DNA from 3 places in the Chryseobacterium sp. WG23 genome. Region 1 is predicted to be linked to each of the others. Evidence: riboswitches for the same ligand, from Rfam matches in the RefSeq annotation. Region 1 holds a riboswitch; each other region holds the start of a gene.
The links. A riboswitch is a leader RNA that binds a small molecule or an ion and turns the genes downstream of it on or off. The one in region 1 is predicted to bind S-adenosylmethionine.

Region 1 (7,397 bases):
TCCAAAAAATCGGAGGCTTTACTTTTATTTTTAAATATTTTAATAATTTTCTTCTTCTCCTTTCATCTTTTCTGCATTTTCCGCCATGATTACAGCATCTATCATTTCTGCAATATCTCCATTCATATAGGCATCAAGATTATACATAGATTTATTGATTCTATGATCCGTTACTCTTCCCTGGGGGTAATTGTATGTTTTGATTTTTGCAGAACGGTCTCCTGTAGAAACCATTGTTTTTCTCTGAGCGGCAATATCTCCCTGAACTTCCTGCAATTTGATATCATATAATTTGGCACGAAGCATTTCCATTGCCAATTCACGGTTAGCGAGCTGAGAACGGGCCTGCTGACAAACCACTACAAGACCTGAAGGCTTGTGTGTAAGCTGAACTTTAGTTTCAACCTTGTTAACGTTCTGACCTCCTGCACCTCCTGAACGTGAAGTCTGCATTTCAATATCAGCCGGGTTAATCTCTACATCCACTTCTTCAGCTTCAGGTAAAACAGCAATGGTAATGGCAGAGGTATGAACTCTTCCCTGAGATTCTGTTTCCGGTACACGCTGTACACGGTGAACTCCTGATTCGAATTTCATAATTCCGTAAACACCTTCACCTTCCACCTTCATGATCAGTTCTTTGTAGCCTTTTGCAGCTTCATTAGAATCTGTCACTTCATGTCTCCAACCTTTTGTTTTAAAGTACATGGAGTACATTCTGTAGATATCTTCCACAAAAATAGCTGCTTCATCACCTCCGGTTCCGGCACGTAATTCTACAATAATGTTTTTGTCATCTGCAGGATCCTTAGGAATAAGCAATACTTTCAGCTCTTCCTCCAAACCGGGAATCTTAGCCTGGGCTTCTAATTTTTCTTCTTTTGCAAGATCTACCAAATCTCTATCCGAACCATCAGCAATGATCTCATCAGATTCTTCAATAGCATCCAAGGCTCCTTTGTACTGATCATAAACCTTTACAATTTTACCCAAATCACTATATTCTTTGTTCAAAGAAGAATATCTTTTTTGGTCTGAAATGACATCAGGCTGTATAATAAGGTCTGCAACCTCATTATATCTCTGTTTTATAGCTTCTAATTTTGGAATTAATGATTTAGACATTATAGAATTTTTGTGGGTGCAAAGATAAGGATTATTAATTCAAAATTAAAATTACAAATCAGCATAAATTTTTGAACAATAGAGTACAATATCAGAAGGTCAATTTACAAATTCACTTATTCACTTTTGGAATCATCAGTTTCCGGCTTACTCCTTTTAGAAAGTTTTCTATCGATTAAGTACAATGTAATTCCTACTGCTACAATTCCCAACCCAATACAACTTTCCTTAGGATTGTGAATCAAAGTAAAATAAAGGATATAAATACTGAACAGTAAAAAAACAGTGGGGAAAATATAAAAAGCATTGGATTTAAATATTTTCCGGTCTTCTTTTTTAAGAAAATATACTGTAGAAATAGCCAGACTGGCAAATAACTGAAGAATGAATGCTGTATAAACGAAAATCTCTTTAAAACTTCCTGTTAAAATAATTACCGAAGCAATAACAGCATGAGCAAAAACAGCTCTTACCGGGATTCCTTTTTTATTGCCTGCTGAAAGAGGTTCCCACAGATAAGTATCCTTCGCAAAAGCCTGAGTAAGCCTCGAACCTACCCATAAATAGCCACTAATGGTTGCAATCAGTTGTAAGGCAATAAAGATATTCACTATTTTTCCAAAGGCAGAGCCCAGCATATTAACCGCAGCTTCACCCATTACATCCTCTTTTCCTGCCAATTGATCCACTGAAGCGTGCTTCAGCATAATGTAATTGACTAAAATATAGCTTACTGTCACAAAAACAGTTCCTATAATCAGAGATTTGGGAAGGTTTTTCTGTACATCCTTGATCTCTCCGGCAATATAAGATGCTGAATTCCAACCGGTATATGAATAGGTAACAAAAACCAGAGAAGTAGCAAAAGCAGGAAGCATGATTTCATTCTGCCAGCTGTCACTGAAGTTAAGACCGTTTCCCATTTGGGCAGATTCTGAAAGTCCTACACCCAAAATAACCAAAACGATAATAAAAGTGATTTTGATTAACGTGAAAAAATTATGAAATCTACTTGAAGCTTTTAAACTAAAGGATAAGGCAGCCGCTACGATAAAAATCACTGCGATGGCAAAACCATTTCCAAACGTGTATTGAAATACTGAGAGATATTTTGACATGGCTAACGCCGCTAAAGCCACCGGGGAAGAGAAACCAATAATCAAAGATATCCAGCTGATAAGGTATCCGAATAACGGATGATAGGTTTCTTTGAGATAGATGAAATCACCCCCATTTCCTTTAAAATGAGATCCTAATTCGGCATAGCAAAAAGCCCCGAATAATGCCAGAATTCCACCAATACTCCATAGCAGAAAGATGCTGTAGGTATTTGTAATATCAGACAACTGAAATCCCAGTGTTGTAAAAATTCCGGTTCCTATCATATTGGAAACCACAATAGCTGCAGCTGTTTTCCAGCCGATCTGATGTGAAGGAGTATTCATTGATGATTAAAAATTAAAATTAAGCCTTCCGAAGAAATAGCTACCCAAAGTTCCCATTTGTACAGGAGCATATTTAAATACTCCATAATATGAATTTTCATAAATCTGACGATCAGGGAATACATCAAAGACATTATTAGCACCTACGGTAAAGTTGATATTTTTTGTAATATCATATCCTACACTGACATCTGTAATCACCTTCGGCGAAAATTCCTGAACGCTTCCAAAAGGATATCCGTCCCTTATTACTTTACCAAAATAGGTATTTCTTACGAGAAAATTAAACTTTCCAATTCCATAATTCAATCCTAATGAGGCTTTTGTTTTGGGTGATAAAGTTTCAATAATATTGATCTGGTCGGGTCCAAAAAATTCATTCTGAGGAGTTCCCAGGTTTTCAGGAAAATGAAAATCTGTAATTTTTGTTTCTGTATAATTTCCGGCAAGGTTTATATTAAGGTTTCCGCCTTCCAACTTCCAGTCATAGGAAATAACCAGATCCACTCCTTTGGTTTCGGTATCAATAGCATTAGCAAAAAACCTTCCGCTTTCGACCTCTTTTCCCACGCCTACTACATCAGGGTCTGATAACCTGGAATCTGTAATATTACTTGTAATGACAATCCTGTCTTTCACTTTAATGAAGTATCCGTCTAAAGTAATGAATAGGCCTTTCACCGGCTTTAAAGTAAATCCAACGCTTCCGTTGACAGAGGTTTCCTGTTTTAGCTTATCAAATCCAAGCACCTGTGCAGCTTTACTGTCATTATTAAAAATCCCTTTGGTTACAATCGTAGATCCTGAAGTTGAAATATCTGCATAAGAATTATTGAAATACTGCTGCTGTAGGGAAGGAGCTCTGAAACCTGTTCCTACTGCTGCTCTTACAGCATAATTTTTTATAAACTCATACCGTACGGCTAGTTTTCCATTCAGGGTATTTCCAAAATCAGAATAGTTTTCAAACCTTGCTGCTGCATCAATATTCAGCTTTTTATCCAAATCATAAGATATATCAGCATATACCGCTGTAGAATGCCTGTCTTTTTTTAAAGTATTATCCGGTGAAAAGCCAATGAATGATTGCGATCCTCCTGCTCCGATCACTGTTGATCCCGTACCAGCTACATTTCCGTTAACATCATACTGAGTATAAGATGCAGGATCTCCGGATTTGATCTGATATTGTTCAAATCTGAATTCACCTCCAAATGCAATATTAATCCGGTTTATATTTCTAGAAACATCAAGATTAAGGGTATTTTGCAGAAAACTGTGTGCTCCGGCATAAAATCGGGTCGGCGATTTTGCTCCTAAAGAAGCATTATTCGTATTGCTTACATTATAATTGAACGTATTGTTTCCAAATGTATTGCTTACATCAAAAAGCCAGTTGTTTACATTATATTTTGCTCCGACGGCATAAGAGATATCATATACCTGAGATCCCAGCTCCGCCTGAAATCCATTGGGATAAATGGATGAAACAACATTAAACGTTTCACTGGGAAGCCTTCTGAAACCATATCCTTTTCCTTCTTTAATACTGAAGCCTCCAAAGGAATAAAGTTTAAAATTGTTATTAAAAGAATATTCTGAATTAAAAAACAGCTGCGCCTGCTTGATCTGTGCGTCTCCAATCTGAAAGTTGAAGTAATCACGGGTTAAACCCCTTTTTTTAATTTCCTCATCATCTGCAGCTCTTGCGGCCTCAGGATCATCAGCGAAAGGATACGCAAAATTATTTCCGAAAATATCTAAATCATGATTTTGAGTCCTTGTTGTTTTTCCTCTGTGGCTTAGCTGTAACGAAAGATTGACGTAACCTTCTTTTTTTCCTAATGATGCCCCGTAATTAACTCCTGCCTGGTAGGTGTCCCCATCATTCCTTCCGCTTAATCCGTAGGTAATACTTGCTGATGCGCCTGCATTCTTTTTGAGAATAATATTGATTACTCCCGCAATGGCATCAGAGCCATACTGTGCCGCTGCTCCATCTCTTAATACTTCAATTTTTTCAATAGCAATAACAGGAATTGTACTCAAATCTGTTCCCACAGAACCATTTCCAACTGTATTCTGATAGTTGACCAAAGAAGTGGTATGTCTTCTTTTCCCATTAACCAATACTAAGACCTGATCCGGGCCCATTCCTCTCAATGTCACTGGATCAATATGCTCGGTTCCGTCAGAAGCAGACTGTCTTACAGAATTAAATGAGGGAATGACATAGTTCAATAAATCCTGAACCGTTATTTGTGGGGATGCTTTCTGTATTTTATCGATATTAATAACATCTACAGGAACCGGCGTCTCTAGTTTTGTCCTTTTAACATTTCGGTTGCCTACGATGATAATATCTTCAATTTGTTTTCCTTTTTCTTCCTGTTCCTGGGCAGCGATCCCAATGGCACCAAGCAATAATACAGCTATGCTTACTTTTTTCATCTTTTGTTCCTGCAAAAATTATTATACATTCCGAGAATCAATCCTCAGACACACAAGACTTCAAGAAATGGAATTCATATAAGAATATTGACTTCAATTATCTCCCCCATCGGGTTGGAATTAGCACCTTTACACTGTTGGAATTGTGTAGGTTGCTAAGGTTTCTTTGGGCCAAATCCCTCCACCTTTCTTGATAAATCTACTGCAAAAGTAGACTATTTTTTTCAATATGCAAAAGCCGTTTTTACGATTTACAAACGCAGCATAAAAAAGGCTTATGAAAAATTTCATAAGCCTCCCTAATAAAAGTAATTGTAATTGAAGTGAACTATTTTATGTAAAGGGAATACAGTGATTCTACAAGAAGACTGCTTATCCTTTAATAATCTTTTTAGAAACCGTCTGTCCGTTTTTTAATTTTATTTCTACAATGTATAAACCGTCCGGAAGTCCTGTCATATTCATCTGATCATTTAAAAACCCGGCGTCCATCTTTTGTCCTACCGTATTTGTTATGTTTATACTTTCAATCGTGGAATCTGCTTTAATGGTCAGAATTCCTTTTGTTGGATTGGGATAAACCCCTATGTTGTTATGATTGAGTCTTACCTCCGAAGTAGCAAGTTCCGAGGTAGGTTTAATACATCTTACCGATGCCCCCTGCCCTCTGGGTGCCCCTGCTGAAGCATTCGCACTTATGGTCCCTACGTACAGATATTTCCCTCCAAGTCCGGATATATCCGAACTCCAGAAATATCCTCTCTTTCCTACAAAAGTAAAACTAGCGTCTGAAGAACTGCGATATCCTCCTGCAGGCAATTTCAGATGACTGTTGTAAGCACTTGCGGGAGCCGTAACACCTTCAAGGTTAACAATACTCCCCCAGTCTGCCTGTGTTGGCATTCTCCAATCAGCACCTATTGCCTTGCATGGGTCTACACCCACTGTTTTTCCTAGCCCATCTATGTTCTTTGCAGTCCATTCATCAGTAGGCTCAAGAGTGGACCACCACGCGGGTGTTCCTATGATATACGAGCTCACTCCTGCTAAACCATCCGGTCTGTTAGGGGTTGGAGCAGAAATGGTGGCAGAATTTCTTTCCTGATGTCCGTCATCCCATCTTCCCCATTGAAAAAGATCACCATATGAAGCTTCATCATCCAGAGAAGAGGCTACCTTAGAGCTTCCCAGATTCTGCTGCAGCCATATTTTTCCATCATTTCCTCTTACCGTAGTATAAGAAACTGTTTGGCCACGGTATGTAAATTTCACACATCCTACATCTCCAGGATTATTTCCAGGATCTGTATTTGTACAGTTTTGTGGATTTCCCTGTGCATATAAACTATTCAAAGCAATGAATATCAGCATCATTCCCACATTTATTTTTCTCATCGCAAAATATAGATTTTCAAACATAATCAATATTATTTTTAATTATTCTAAATTTAATTAATTTTGCACAAAAGTAGCTTTCCCGTTTAATTCAGAGTTATCATTTCCCAACTTTTAGTTATCCGGTATAGGAGTTATATATGGATATCATTAAAAACAATGCTGATTATGAGTTATTTAAATGGAGAAAAGATATTATTTGCCTCAGATAATATTAGCATAGAATTTTGTTCCGAACGATATTCAAGAACTTCAATACTGGAAGCTGGATCGAGCTTTACCCTGCTCTTCCTGTTGGGGTCAGACATTTATCTTGAAAAATCTACCTGCCTGCTTCCAATGGTTTTTAGAAAAAATCAATACATCCTTTATTATTCTTCGGAAGAAAATAAAGCTGAATTACACTGTGAGAGTCAGGAAGCACTCAAATATTTGCTGATCCGGATTGACTATCAGTATATTGTCAACCTTATTAATCCTCAATCCAGCCAGGAAAGCACGGATATACTGGAAAATATGATCACGAATAATTTCATCTATCTGCATAAAGAAACACCTCCCAACATGACCGTTGAAATGCATATGATTCTTAAAGAAATCATAGATTCTCCAAAGAAAGGTGTTATTCAGAAGTTGTTTATCGAGGCAAAGATTATTAAGCTTCTTATTCTTGTATTTGAGCAGTTCCATGAAAAAAACAGGGGACCATCAAAACCGGGGACTCCGGAAATGATCAAAAAATACCTGGATGAAAATTACCACAGCAATATAAAGGCTGAAGAAATAGGAAAACTACTCGGGATTAATCAGAATATAATCCGGCAGGAATTCAAAACCCAGTATCATATGACCATATCCCATTATATTTCTGAACTAAGAATGCTAAAGGCGAAAAAACTGATTACCAACAGTGATGTAATGATCAAAGAAATCGCTATTGAATGCGGGTATGAATATGTACAGAATTTTACACGCGCCTTT
Region 2 (7,397 bases), on a different contig from region 1:
CCATTCTGTATTTCTTACATATTCATTAAAGTTTCTGGGTGCTTCAAAATTAGGATCACCTTTCAGCCACTTTCCAATATTGTAATGATAAAACTGTTTATTCCAGAGAAGTCCGGCAAAGGCCTGCCTTTGAACATTTCTTTCATCTTCATCAGGGGTGTCATGTTGAATTTCGCGGTAAAATTCTTCAGCTTCAGCTTTCCTGGTATTGAAGATCTCATCAAAGTTTTGAAAAGGTTCATCAGTTCCATCAGGACACAGTCTGAGTTCAAAAATCTTACATTGTCCGCCTTCAATAAGTTCGTCAATCAGAAAAGATGCTTTTGTTCCTCTTTTCTCAGGATTTACAGTGTCTCCCTTGTGAATAATAAAGTCATTAATACCGTCTTTGAAGTAAGTATTTTCAATCTTGGGAGCTCCGTAAAGCTTGGAAGTATTGGTTTCATTATCACAAAATACCCGTTTTGCATTCCCATTTCTGGAATATAGCTTTTTAATCGAAATACTGTCATGACCAATGCTGATACTCCCATCATGAGAAGAAGTCATTTCGCCCTTATAGGTATTATAGCCCCATTTCCAGTTGTTTCTGAACCATGCCGTTGGTGCTACCACAATTGGTGCGGCGTGCTGGCTTCGGTTACATACCGTAACCCTTACTAAAATATCGTTATGGTCAGCCTTACAATATTCAATGAAAATATCAAAATATTCATCGTCGTTGAAGATTCCGGTATCAAAAATTTCATATTCCGGTTCCTTTTTGCTGCGTTTTCCGTTTTCTGTAAGAAGCTCATCATAAGGAAATGCATTGATCGGATACTTATAAACCATTTTCATATAGCTATGAGTAGGAGTATTATCCAGGTAATAGAAAATTTCTTTGATATCTTCACCATGGTTTCCCTGAGGATTGCTCAACCCAAAGAACCGCTCTTTTACAATTTTATCTTTCTTGTTCCAAAATGAAAATGCAAAACAGAACAGCTGCTTGACATCGGAAATACCTGCAATACCTTCTTCTCCCCAACGGTAGGCATAGCTTTCTGCATTGTTATGATTGGTAAAGTTCCACGCATTTCCGTTTGGGCTGTAATCTTCACGTACATTTCCCCATTGCCGGTTGCTTACATAAGGTCCCCAGTTTTTCCATTTGGAATCTTGTAATCTTTCTTTTTCGGAGGTCATATCACATCATTTTTCTATACGAAGTTAGTTTTTTTGAAAAGTAATTCCAATTCCTATCATCTGAATAATTCTTAATATACCCTTGAAATACTTGTATTTATAGGGGATATTAAAATATTAAAATATTTTTTTTTTGAAATTAAAAGAAAAAAACTACCTTTGCATCATTCGTTCATTCAAATATTGAAAATGTTATCAAGAAAGGTTGAGGGATTAGACCCTATGAAACCTTAGCAACCCTTTGTGCAAGCAAAGAAGGTGCTACGTTCTACCAAAATAATTTTGGACAGATAACTACTGAAGTTCTTTTCAGCCATTTCCTGTGGCATTTTCAATTGTATTAAAAATAATAGAATTGAAAACAGAACTAAACTATATTAATCTTTCGTATCAAACCAATTCCCAAAAGGAATATTATATCCCGTTGAGCTATGAGCTTTTCGGGAAAGACCTGTTTACTGCACCCATTATTTTAATCAATCATGCGCTAACCGGAAACTCAAATGTATCCGGAGAAAAAGGATGGTGGAAACAATTAATTGGTGAAAATCAGGTAGTTGATACAAAAAAATATACAGTTCTGTGTTTTAATATTCCCGGAAACGGATATGATAATTTTTTAATTGAAGATTATGAAGATTTCACCCCGGCAGATATTGCCAATATCTTTTTGAAAGGGCTGGAAACTTTACAGATCAAAAAACTATATGCCATTATTGGAGGCTCTCTGGGAGGAAGCATTGCTTGGGAAATGCTTACAAAGCAGCCTAAACTGACGGAAATATTTATTCCTATAGCCTGTGATTACAGAACTCACGATTGGCTGCATGCACAATGTCTGGTTCAGAAGTTTTTATTGAATGATAAAGATGAACCTCTGCAAAAAGCCAGAATTCATGCTATGTTGTGTTACCGGACTCCACAATCACTCAATAACAGATTTCAAAACAAATACAATAAGGAGAAAAAAAGCTTAGAATCGGAAGATTGGCTGGTTTATCACGGTAATGCATTAAACGATAGATTTAGTTTAAAAGCATATAAGCTCATGAACCATCTGTTAATGAATATCAATGCAGATGAATCAATGCTGGATAAAGTCCAGGCACGAATGCACATGATCTCCGTTGATACAGATTTATTCTTTCCTGCTTCTGAGATCAGGATGTGTTTTGAAAGAATGGCAGAGAAAAATAAGAATGTTTCTTATCACGAGATCCAGTCAGTACATGGGCATGACGCCTTCCTAATGGAATACCAACAATTAAATACTATCATAAAAAATATTTTATATACTCATGAAAAATGCTAACGAAATAAAATTTTTGAAGAACAGATCAATCATTAAATTTGAAGGAGAAGATTTCCTTGGAGAAATCGGAATTGACGGACGAATTTTTAAAGCGCTCACTTTAGCGCGTATCAGTGTAGGGGTAATTTCCCAGCAAGCTATAGAAAACGGAATCTCTATTTTGGTTCAGGAAAATGATGCAGAAAAAGCAGTGGCTTGTCTTATCGATGAATTTGAAGCAGAAAGAAAATCGGGAAAAGTTTCCCAAATCTACAGCATCAATAATGTTTCTGTACTCGGATTTGTAGCAGAAGATTTTAATAAAGTCCTTGCTGAGCTGGCCAGAAATAATGTTTTTCCATTACTTTTAAACCAGGTTTCAGGAGAAAACAGAGTAAACATCGTAGTAACATCGTCACAGGATGAAAAAACCAGAAATATCTTAGAATCTGAAATATTCAAAAAACCAAAAACGGTTCACCTGGCAATTATAGGCCATGGAAATGTTGGAAAAACATTAATTGAACAGGTTCTTGAATCTTCAGAAGAAATTAAAAGACGCAAGAAAATAGACTTAAAAGTAGTTGCAGTAGCGAATTCAAAGAAAATAGCTTTCAATAAAAAAGGATTTGATGCAAATTGGAATGATGAGGTTCTAACAGCAGAACATTCATCAGATGTTCAGGAACTGATCAGATTCTCCAATGAAAATCAATTAGAAAATCTGATTGTCGTGGATAATACGGCGAGTAAGGATTTTGTAAAAAACTATCATGCCTTAGCCGAAAACGGATTTGACCTGGTTTCTTCCAATAAGATCTTCAACACACTTCCTATTGAAGAATATCGTAAACTAAGATATACGTTGAGTAAAAACAACAGACGGTATTTGTATGAAACAAATGTAGGAGCAGGTCTTCCGTTAATTGATACCATTAAATTATTACACCTTTCAGGAGAAAATATTACAAGAATAAAAGGCGTATTCTCGGGGTCTCTAAGCTATATCTTCAATAACTTCTCTGTAAGAAACGATAAGTTTTCCAAAGTTATCGGAGAAGCAATGGAGAAAGGGTACACAGAACCGGATCCGCGTGAAGATCTTTCTGGAAATGACGTAGCAAGAAAACTTCTGATTTTGGCAAGAGAGCTGGATCTGATCAACGAATTCCAGGATATTAATATTCAAAACCTGATTCCTGAAAATCTTCTGGCTGTAGAGAAAAGTGAATTTATCTCAAGATTGGAAGAACTCGATGAAGAATATCAGAAGATTAAAGAAAACCAGGAGCCTGGGCATGTACTGCGTTATGTAGGAGATCTGCACGGAAATCTGCAGGAAGAAAAAGGACAGCTTGATGTCAAGCTAGTTTCTGTACCTGGAAGTTCAGCATTAGGGCAGTTAAAAGGTTCAGACTCCATATTTGAGATTTATACAGAAAGCTACGGTGAAAATCCAATTGTTATTATGGGAGCCGGAGCCGGAGCGCAGGTAACTGCCAGAGGCGTTTTCGGAGATATTTTAAGAGTAAGTGAAATAAAATAAAATTAATATAACAATCTGACAATATAAAGTTTACCAATATTTATAAATGGACGTTCTGAGCGTAGCGAAGAATCTCATTGCTATATTGTTAGACTGCTATATTGGTAAATTAATTAAAACTATATGGAGAATTTTGAAACATCAGCAATAAGAACCCAAACTGAAAGAACCCAGTTTGACGAGCATTCCACGCCATTATATCTTACATCCAGCTTTATTTTCCAGGATGCCGAAGATATGAGGGCAAGTTTTGCCGAAGAAAAGCCTAAAAACCTATACAGCCGTTTCTCTAACCCGAACGTAACGGAATTCACAGATAAAATTGCTAAAATGGAAGGTGCAGAAGCAGGATATGCATTTGCGACGGGAATGGCGGCAATTTATTCCACATTTGCAGCATTATTGAATGCCGGCGATCATATTGTAAGCTGCCAGTCGGTTTTTGGATCTACCCATACCTTGTTTACCAAGTATTTTCCAAAATGGAATATTGAAACCACTTACTTCAAGGCAGGCGATGCTGAAAATGTAGAAAAATATATCAAGCCTAATACAAAGATTCTATATCTTGAAACACCCACCAATCCTGCTATTGAGATTTTGGATCTGGAGTTTTTCGGGCAGATTGCTAAAAAATACAATCTTATTTTCATTGTAGATAACTGTTTTGCAACGCCTTATCTCCAGCAGCCGATAAAATATGGTGCAGATGTTGTTGTACATTCAGCAACGAAGCTGATTGACGGACAGGGAAGAGTTTTAGGAGGAATTGCAGTAGGAAAGGAAGATCTGATCAGAGAAATTTATCTTTTTGCAAGAAATACAGGACCTGCACTATCTCCTTTTAATGCATGGGTATTATCAAAAAGCCTGGAGACATTGGCAATCCGTGTTGAAAAACATTGTGAAAATGCATTGAAAGTAGCCGAGTTTTTAGAAAGTCACCCTAATGTAGAACTGGTAAAATATCCATTCCTGAAATCCCATCCGAACTATGAAGTTGCCAAAAAACAGATGAAGCTCGGAGGAAATATCGTTGCTTTTGAAATAAAAGGAGGAATAGAGGGCGGAAGAAATTTCTTAGATAAGATACAAATGTGTTCACTTTCCGCTAACTTAGGTGATACAAGAACGATCGTTACTCATCCGGCTTCTACAACGCATTCCAAATTGTCTGATGAAGAGAGAAACGAAGTAGGGATTACGGCAGGTTTAGTCCGTTGTTCAGTAGGGCTGGAAAATGTAGAAGATATCATTGTAGACCTGAAGCAAGGCTTAGATTAGTTGAGGGTTTAGGGTTGACAGTTTATAGATAAAAAATGAGTAGAGATTATACAGAATTAGAGGTTTGGATTGAAGGAAGAAAATTGGTTAACCTAACTTATATTTTGACCACAAATTTTCCTAAAGAAGAATTATTTGCTTTAACCAGTCAAATAAGAAGAGTTGCTATTTCAATCCCATCAAATATAGCAGAAGGATGTGGAAGAAGAACATCTAAAGATACATTACACTTTTTGCATATTGCCAGGGGATCTCTTTACGAACTGGAAACCCAATTTTATCTGGCTTTAGACCAAGTATATATTTCTAAAGATGATTTTGAAATTGTAAATAGAAAAATCCTTTTATGTAAAAAGCTTATCAGCGGATTTATAAATTATTACAAAAAAATAGAAAATGAAAAATAGCATACAAGACTTTCAACTCTCAGCTCTCAACTCTCAACTCCAAAAGCGTATTCTCATCCTCGACGGTGCCATGGGAACAATGCTTCAGCGTTACAAGTTTGAAGAAGAAGATTATCGCGGAGAGCGATTCAAAGACTGGGAACATCCGGTAAAAGGAAATAATGACCTGCTTTCTTTGACACAGCCCCATGCGATTGAAGAAGTTCACAAAAAATATCTGGAAGCAGGTGCTGATATTATTGAAACAAATACGTTCTCAGGAACTACGATTGCGATGGCAGATTATCACATGGAAGAACTGGTCTATGAGCTGAACTATGAGTCTGCAAGAATTGCCAGAAAAGCCTGCGATGAATACACCGCAAAAAATCCTGATAAGCCGAGATTTGTGGCAGGATCTATAGGGCCTACAAACAGGACAGCAAGTTTAAGCCCCGATGTTAATGATCCTGGGTATAGAGCGATTACTTTCGAAGAATTGAGAGTAGCTTACAGGCAGCAATGTGAAGCACTATTGGATGGAGGATCAGATATTTTGTTGGTAGAAACCATCTTTGATACACTGAATGCCAAGGCCGCCTTATTTGCCATTGATGAACTTCAGGAAGAAAGAGGAATTACAATTCCAATCATGGTTTCAGGAACCATTACCGATGCCTCAGGAAGAACTTTGAGCGGGCAGACAGCAGAAGCCTTTCTGATCTCAGTTTCTCATTTGAACCTGTTAAGCGTGGGCTTCAACTGTGCTTTAGGAGCAGATCAGCTGACACCTTACCTGGAAACGCTGGCCCATAATTCAGAATTCTATGTTTCGGCTTATCCGAATGCAGGCTTACCGAATGCTTTTGGGAAATATGATGAGACACCGGAAGATATGGCCAGACAGATTAAAGAATATGTAGAAAAAGGATTGATCAATATTATCGGAGGATGCTGCGGTACTACTCCGGAACATATCAAGGCAATTGCTGATCTGGTAGAAAAATATCCGCCAAGAAAATTGAAGGAATTTGTGTGATTTGATAGATTTTTTTAATCAAAATCAAGAATGTTGGCTGGATTGTAAATATTAACTTTAAATAAACCATAAAGTTTAATGTAATGGAAAAGCCGAGTTACTTAAAAAATTCAGACGATGCGAAACTGTTTAATGAACTGAGAAAGAAAGTGAACCAAAGGGTAGAAGCAATTCCTGAAAACAGGGATATTTATATTCAGGTGAAGGCTGTTATCCTGCCGTTGATCTATATAAGCTTATACTTTTTTGCAGTTCTCAACGCAGAAAAACCTTGGATGTATATATTGAGTTTTATTGCAATGGGCATTTTTTTGGTTTTGATTTACTTAAATCTAATTCATGAAGCAGCTCATAATAATATTTATAAAAGTAGAAGACTGAATTTTCTGGTTTTGCACATTTTTGATTTTGTGGGAGCTAATTCCTACATCTGGAAAAAAAGGCATATAGCAAGTCATCATGCCTATCCGAATGTGGACGGCTGGGATACCGATATCGAGCAGAGTGGTTTGCTGTTAATCATTCCCTGGATCAAAGCAAAAGGAGTACAGAAGTATCAGGATAAGTTTTTCTTTTTAGTATATCCGTTGTATTTATTCAACTGGATGTTTATAAGAGATTTTAGAGACTTCTTTGATAAGGAAAGGGTGATTTTGAAAACCC
Region 3 (7,397 bases), on a different contig from region 1:
TCCGCTTCAATCAGGTACATCTCAGCAGCTCTCATATAGACGATATCAGCAATAAGTCCTGATTTAAATTTAAACTTAGCATACCTCAGCAACCCTTCTCTTCCTTTAAGGCCATCCCATGAGAAAAGCTGAGATCTGATATCATTAGCATCAAAGAGGTCTTTAAAATAAGGATCAGCCATAAAACTGTAATAATAACTTCCGGAAGAAGATACATCCAGATAATGGAATGCATAACTCGCCCCCGACTGCTCCTGGGTTTGTCCGTGTCCCCAAATCCATTCAGCATTATTGATATCGTTGAAACCATCCTTATATTTCTCCGGAGCCATCAAAGGATACCCTTCTCTTGCAACTTTTGCTGCAGCTGCAGCTTTACTCCATTCTCCTGTATTCAGATAAGTTCTTGCCAAGATCCCGTTTACTACAGAACGATTGATCTTATCTTTATTGTTTCTCGTATAATCTTTCAATAAATCATCAGCATCTGTAAGATCATTTTTCACTAAAGCATAGATCTCTTCCAGGCTTGCTCTTTTCTTCCCTACTGTAGTTATCGTTGAAGGTTCCGTATAGATTGGAGCTGTTAATGCTGTCTTATCTTTCAGGTAACTGAACTGATAAAAACTGGCAAGATTCAGATAACAGAAAGCCCGTAAAGCCTTTGCCTGGCCCTTCACCTGATTCTTTTTTTCCTGACTTCCTTCTGTTCCGTCAATCCTTGCAATCACATTATTCATATTATTAATGGCAGAATAGAGCATCGACCAGATAAATAATGGACGGCTTGCTGTATTATTGACCATTTCTGTAAATGTATAGGTAGAAGAAAAACCATATTTATTAGTCAGTACAGCAACATCACTTCCCATAGCATCACTTGCTCTTAAAACAGTTGAATACCCGATATTGGCATAAGTAGTTCCGTCATCATTGAATCTGGCCCAGGTTCCGTTGATTACTGTTTCTGCACTTTCAGCAGTTTTAAAAACTTCCACATCATTAGCCTGATCGGTAGGAGCTGTTGCCAGGTCACTTTCACAGCTGGTCAATGACCATGCTGTAAGTAAGGCAAAAGATAAATATTTTAATTTTTTCATTGTTTCAATTTTAAAAGTTAAAGAGTTGCCTGAAGACCAAAAGTGATTGTTCTCATGGCAGGATACCTGTAATAAGTAGTACCGTCCAATGCCTGTTCAGGATCCATTCCTTTATGCTTATAGAAGGTCAGAAGATTTTCTGCCTGAACATAGATTCTGAACTTTTTAAGTCCAAGTTTTTCAAAATAATCTGAAGGAAGAGTATATCCCAGACTTACATTTTTAAGTCTTGCATACGTTCCGGAATATAAGAATCTTGAAGAATTGGACGTCCAGTTATTGGTAATTGTACTCAATGCAGGTACATCCGTATTAGGATTTTCAGGCGTCCATCTGTTTAACATTTCTACACTCCACGCACGACCTCCGGCGCTTCCGTTATGCATAATTGAGGTATAATCGGTATCAAGAATTTTACCTCCGATTTTGAAAGTCAGCAATCCCGAGAAGTCGAAATTCTTATAGGTAATACTTGTACTAAGCCCTCCGGTTACTTTTGGCAATGCAGATCCCTGCAATGTTCTTGTTGCTTTTGCATATTCAGAAGTAGTTCCTTCCACTGTGTTTCCATTAGCATCTGTACCAATGGTTTTCCATAATGGTCTTCCGTTACTTGCATCTACCCCTGCCCATTCCGGAATATAGAAATCATATACAGAACCTCCTACCTGTAACAGCTTCGTTCCGGTAAGGATAGAACCTTTAGGTAATTTCGTAATCTTATTATTCAGTGTACTCAGGTTAAGGTCTAAATTCCATTGGAAATCATCCGTCTTGATTGGCGTCGTAAAAAGGGAGAATTCAAAACCTGTATTTTTTATGGTTCCGATATTGGCCGGGAAATCATTAATCCCTAAAGACGGAGCTACCGGCATATTAAATAGAAGATCCTGGCTTTTTCGCTCAAAATATTCGATATTTCCTTTCACTCTGTTATTAAGAATCGCAAACTCTAATCCTACGTTCAGATTAAGATTCGTCTCCCACTTTAAGCCGTTGGTTCTCGCTTTCTCAAGTACGGCACCAGGCTCACCAAGGTTGTTATAAAATTTATAAAGCTCCTGGTAAGCGTAATAAAGAGGTAGTTTATTAGGCTGTAATAATTTATCATTCCCCTGCCCTCCATAACTTGCACGAAGTGTCAGTTGATTAAAGAAATTCAGATTTTTTATAAATCCCTCGTTAGAAATCTTCCATGAACCTCCTACAGACCAGAATTTCCCCCAACGGTTATCCTCAAAGAATCTTGAAGAACCGTCTGCCCTTCCTGAGGCTGACAGGAAATAGGTATTGTTAAAATCATATTCCACTTTTCCAAGATAACTTAGCAGGCTGACCTTATCACTGTTTCCACTGAAACTCCCCAACAAGGCTGCAGCATCCGGCTCATAATAGTATGGAAGTGAAAACTGACTTCGGGTACCGGAGATTGTCTGATAATCATATTTATAAAATTCCTGACCTGCCAACACATTAAAATGATGCTTTCCGAATTTTTTATCAAACGTCAGAATATTACTCGTGGTATAAGATAAAGTTCTGCTGTTTGACTTTGTGACCGATCCTCCAATCTCACTACCCTGCCCAATAAGTGGGTTTGAATAATAATGTCCATTATAATTGACTAAATCTACGGAAAAACTTGTCCTGAACTTCAATTCAGGTAAGAATGTGAAGTCCATAAAACCTTTTCCAGAGAAGTTATCTTCTTTATTTTCGTTTTTATCTAAAGGTAAAGTTGCCGCTAAATTTTGATTCTGAAGAGCGTTGGTAGGCCTGTATTTTCCAAAATCGTAAATTCTGTTTCCTGCACCATCCAATATATATGACCCATCGGGGTTTCTCTCATAATAAGGATAAAACGAAGGAACAGATCTTGCTGCCTGGATAACATTGCTTGTATTGGAATCTGAAGACGTAGGAGCCTGCTGAATGCTGTTGGTATAACTTAAATTCACCCCTACATTCAGCCATTTCTTAACTTCAGAATTGAGTTTTAACCTTGTGCTGTATTTTTTAAATCCGGATTCAATGGCAATCCCTTTATCATCAAGATATCCCAATGAGAAAAAGTAATTGCTTTTTTCACTTCCTCCACTGATATCCAGATCTACCTGATTCCTGGAAGCCACTCTCTGTAAAACATCTCTCCAGTCATCATTCCATAATGGTATTGCTCCGGGTAACAATTTCCCGTCTGTACCTACAGGTTTTGAATAATTAGCTCCATAAGGATTAATACCCAGTTCAGAGATAAGATTATTGGTAGCCATCTGGGCTGCCTGCTGCCCATTTACCTGTGTGGATCTGTATCCGTTTCTCAATGCTTCCCAATACAGCTGGAAATACTGATCTGTATTTACCTGTTCGTAGTCTTTTACCGCTCTGCCGGAAAAACCCTGGCTTATATTAAAGTTGATTCTGGCTTCTCCTTTTTTACCGGACTTGGTCGTAATAATAATAATCCCATTCGCCCCTCTTGATCCATAAAGAGCACTTGCCGTAGCATCTTTCAGCACACTGACTGATTCTATATCATTAGGGCTTATAGAGTTCAGATTTCCGTCAAAAGGAATACCGTCTACCACATATAAAGGATCGCTGGACGCACTGATAGAGCCAATTCCTCTGATCCTGATTGTAGCTGTAGATCCCGGCTGTCCGGAAGAACTTGTTGTTTGTACTCCCGCCACCTGTCCTTCCAATGCTTTGGTAATATTGGTAACAGGTCTGTTGTTAATTTTATCACTGGAAATAGTTGCCACAGAACCGGTATAGCTGGTTCTTTTAGCCTTTCCGTAAGCTACCACCACCACTTCATCAAGTTCCTTCTCATTGAGTGTATCTTTTTTAGATTTGGTATCCTGCCCGTGTATGCTTCCAATTCCTAAAAAGAATACCGCTACAGGGGGAATCCAAATTTTTGAGCTAATCAAATTTTTATTAATCATAATCAATTTTGTTTATCATATATTAAAATTTTGCCCTTTGCAGATAATACAGCAAAGGGCATCGATAAATACGATAAACCTAATGCTTATTTTTCCTTTAAAGGCTGAATGTAACACCTTGCACAAGAGCAGGTTGTTAAGATTTCATTGGGTCAGTTCCCTCCATCTTTCTTTATAAGCCGATCGAAATATGACTGCAAATCTAGAAATATTTAGTCTACAAAACAAGTAGACTTATAATTTTTCATGATAATTTTTCAAAAATTAACTTAATATTTTATTAAAAAGCCGGTAAAATAAGGACTTACAAAAATTGGCACTTTAACAAACATGACAAATATCATTATAGATAATGCAAAGGAGAAAAATGAAAAAAAATAAAATTCTACTCTTTAAAGGAAAAAGTTTTAATTTTATAGAATGAAAGTTTTAATTATAAACGGGCCTAATCTCAATCTTTTAGGCACCAGAGAACCGGAAATCTATGGAACAATCTCCATGGAAACTTATTTGGAAAATTTAAAATCCGAGTTTCATTCTTATGAATTAAAATATTATCAATCCAATATTGAAGGAGAGCTTATCAACAGGCTTCAGGAAGATGATTTTGATGCTGTTGTCATCAATCCAGGTGCTTTCACACACTACTCTTATGCCATAGCAGATTGTTTAAAAAATATTCAGAAACCTAAAGTGGAAGTTCACATCAGCAACATTTATAAAAGAGAGGAATTCCGGCAAAAGTCTGTGACTGCCGCCAATACCGATGCTGTTTTGTCTGGCTTCGGAATGGAGGGATACAGATTGGCATTACTGGGATTAAAATAATTTCTCAGTTTCTCCTCAGATTTAGCAAATTCTGCAAATGATTGCGTTGTAAAATAAACAATAAAAATAGAAAAGCCTCATCAGTGATGAGGCTTTTGTGTATGTTGTAAGCAATCTTATTAGATAGTCTGTCCCTGTAATTGAGGTCCTGAAGCAATTAGTTTTTTACCGGCTTCAGTATCACAGTACTGTTCAAAGTTTTTAATATATCTTGAAGCAAGGTCTTTTGCTTTTTCTTCCCACTCGGAAACATTACCGTAAGTATCTCTAGGATCCAGAATACCTGCAGAAACATTTGGAAGTTCGGTAGGAATTTCAAGATTCATGATGGGAACCTGAGTTTTAGGAGCGTTATCAATAGAACCGTCAATAATAGCATCAATGATTGCTCTTGTATCTTTTAAAGAAATTCTTTTTCCTGTACCGTTCCAACCTGTATTTACTAAATAAGCTTTAGCACCGTGCTCTTTCATTTTGCCGATCAATGTTTTAGAGTACATTGTAGGGTGTAATGTAAGAAATGCTTCACCAAATGCAGGTGAGAAAGATGGCTGAGGTTCTGTAATTCCTCTTTCTGTTCCGGCAAGTTTTGAAGTATAACCGCAAAGGAAATGGTACTGAGCCTGATCTTCATTCAGGATAGAAACCGGAGGAAGTACTCCGAATGCATCTGCTGAAAGATAAACAATCTTTTTAGCGTGCCCTGCCTTAGATGGCAATACAATTTTGTTGATATGATAGATTGGATAAGAAACTCTTGTGTTTTCAGTGATTGATCCGTCTGTATAATCTGCCACTCCATTGTTCACAACAACGTTTTCAAGAAGTGCATCTCTCTTGATTGCTCTGAAGATATCCGGTTCTTTTTCTTTTGATAAATCGATAACCTTAGCGTAGCATCCCCCTTCATAGTTGAATACTCCGTTATTATCCCATCCGTGCTCATCGTCACCGATCAGGTATCTTTTCGGATCTGCTGATAAAGTAGTTTTACCAGTTCCTGAAAGACCAAAGAATAAAGCAACATCACCTTCTTCTCCTACATTTGCAGAACAGTGCATTGAAGCCATACCTTTTAATGGTAGGTAATAGTTCATCATTGCAAACATTCCTTTCTTCATCTCACCTCCGTACCAAGTACCACCAATGATCTGTAGTTTTTCAGTAAGGTTGAACATGATGAAGTTTTCAGAGTTTAATCCCTGAGCTTCCCAATTTGGATTCGTAGTTTTAGAACCATTGATTACAGTGAAATCAGGCTCTCCGAAGTTTTCAAGCTCAAAATGAGAAGGGCGGATGAACATATTGGTCACGAAATGTGCCTGCCATGCCACTTCAACAATAAATCTTACTTTAAGTCTTGTATCAGCATTTGTCCCACAGAAAGCATCTACAACATAGATTTTTTTTGCTTCTGCCAGCTGATCCATCACTAGTTCTTTACAAGACCCGAAAATTTCCGAAGTGGTAGGTAAGTTTACTTTACCATCCCAGAAAATTGTATCTCTTGTAACATCATCCTGAACAATATATCTGTCTTTAGGTGAACGACCTGTGAAAATTCCTGTTTTTACCGATACCGCGCCAGATTCTGTAAGCTCAGCTTTCTCAAATCCTTGATTTTCAGGAGAAACTTCAGCCTGATATAATTCTTCATAAGAAGGATTATATACTACTTCATAGTTTCCTTTAATCCCTAATTTCTCTAAATCCTGGATGATTTTAGTGTTTTTCATTTTACTTATATTTTCTATTTCTTTATTGAGTTCAACAAAAATAATATTAATTATTTGTTAAAGGTGGTTTAAATATACTGATATAAGTCAGAATCGCAAATAAAAAAAGGGGCTTGTAAATTATTGATTATAAATTAATTATATCTTGCCATTCAAAAACACTAGTAAAACCCTTCTCCCAAAAATAGTCTTTATAGCTCCCAAATTTAGCACTCATCACGAAATCTCCACCCCATGCCCCCAAACTTTTGACAAAACAAGGGCAGTCTGAGAATAATCTCTCTTTAACTGTAGGAATTTCAAGAAAATTGGAAATTTTTTGCTCATGAATCGCCATTAGCTCAGAAAAATTTTGCAATTCACTGCATAACAAAATTTTCTTTGTGATATCTGAAAATTCATCAACCAATTCCGGAGATTTCTTTTTTGACTTGTAAAAACTGATTCCTTCCCTGCTATCTTGTTTTTGATTCAGGTGAATAAAAATCAATTCATTTTTAAAAGGAGGACTGAAAGTTACCTTCTCATATTTGATTTCCGGTTTACTTTGAAAAAGAACAGCAGATTTTTCTTTTGCGACTGCAACATCATATCCACTTCCTCCCAAACTGATGGAGTTCAAATAAAAAGGATCAATTCTGGCCCATTCTGCCAGATTATTCATTAAGGTAGAACTGCTTCCAAGTCCAAAATCCGCAGGAAACTGAAGATTTGTTTTTAAATGGTAAGTACAATCGTTTTTGAATTTTATGTCGGAAAGCTGCTGTACATTCTTTAATGTT

Region 2: it holds a riboswitch for S-adenosylmethionine, as region 1 does, so the genes downstream of both, MP477_RS22855 (alpha/beta fold hydrolase) here and MP477_RS06275 (TonB-dependent siderophore receptor) in region 1, are expected to answer to the same signal.
Region 3: it holds a riboswitch for S-adenosylmethionine, as region 1 does, so the genes downstream of both, MP477_RS15970 (TonB-dependent receptor) here and MP477_RS06275 (TonB-dependent siderophore receptor) in region 1, are expected to answer to the same signal.

What each region holds. Positions count from the first base shown of each region.
Region 1 covers NZ_JALCZE010000003.1:221,178-228,574, reverse strand. The annotation lists gene prfA (peptide chain release factor 1) at 40-1,125, opposite strand; gene MP477_RS06280 (APC family permease) at 1,242-2,570, opposite strand; gene MP477_RS06275 (TonB-dependent siderophore receptor) at 2,577-5,021, opposite strand; SAM riboswitch class I at 5,116-5,221, opposite strand; gene MP477_RS06270 (T9SS type A sorting domain-containing protein) at 5,394-6,440, opposite strand; gene MP477_RS06265 (helix-turn-helix transcriptional regulator) at 6,585-7,397, shown strand, end outside.
Region 2 covers NZ_JALCZE010000010.1:239,649-247,045, forward strand. The annotation lists gene MP477_RS16730 (glucosidase) at 1-1,188, opposite strand, end outside; SAM riboswitch class I at 1,378-1,485, shown strand; gene MP477_RS22855 (alpha/beta fold hydrolase) at 1,544-2,500, shown strand; gene MP477_RS22860 (ACT domain-containing protein) at 2,487-4,025, shown strand; gene MP477_RS16745 (O-succinylhomoserine sulfhydrylase) at 4,149-5,309, shown strand; gene MP477_RS16750 (four helix bundle protein) at 5,345-5,716, shown strand; gene MP477_RS16755 (homocysteine S-methyltransferase family protein) at 5,706-6,734, shown strand; gene MP477_RS16760 (fatty acid desaturase) at 6,818-7,397, shown strand, end outside.
Region 3 covers NZ_JALCZE010000010.1:72,227-79,623, reverse strand. The annotation lists gene MP477_RS15975 (RagB/SusD family nutrient uptake outer membrane protein) at 1-1,100, opposite strand, end outside; gene MP477_RS15970 (TonB-dependent receptor) at 1,118-4,051, opposite strand; SAM riboswitch class I at 4,135-4,232, opposite strand; gene MP477_RS15965 (type II 3-dehydroquinate dehydratase) at 4,472-4,879, shown strand; gene pckA (phosphoenolpyruvate carboxykinase (ATP)) at 4,999-6,615, opposite strand; gene MP477_RS15955 (GYDIA family GHMP kinase) at 6,743-7,397, opposite strand, start outside.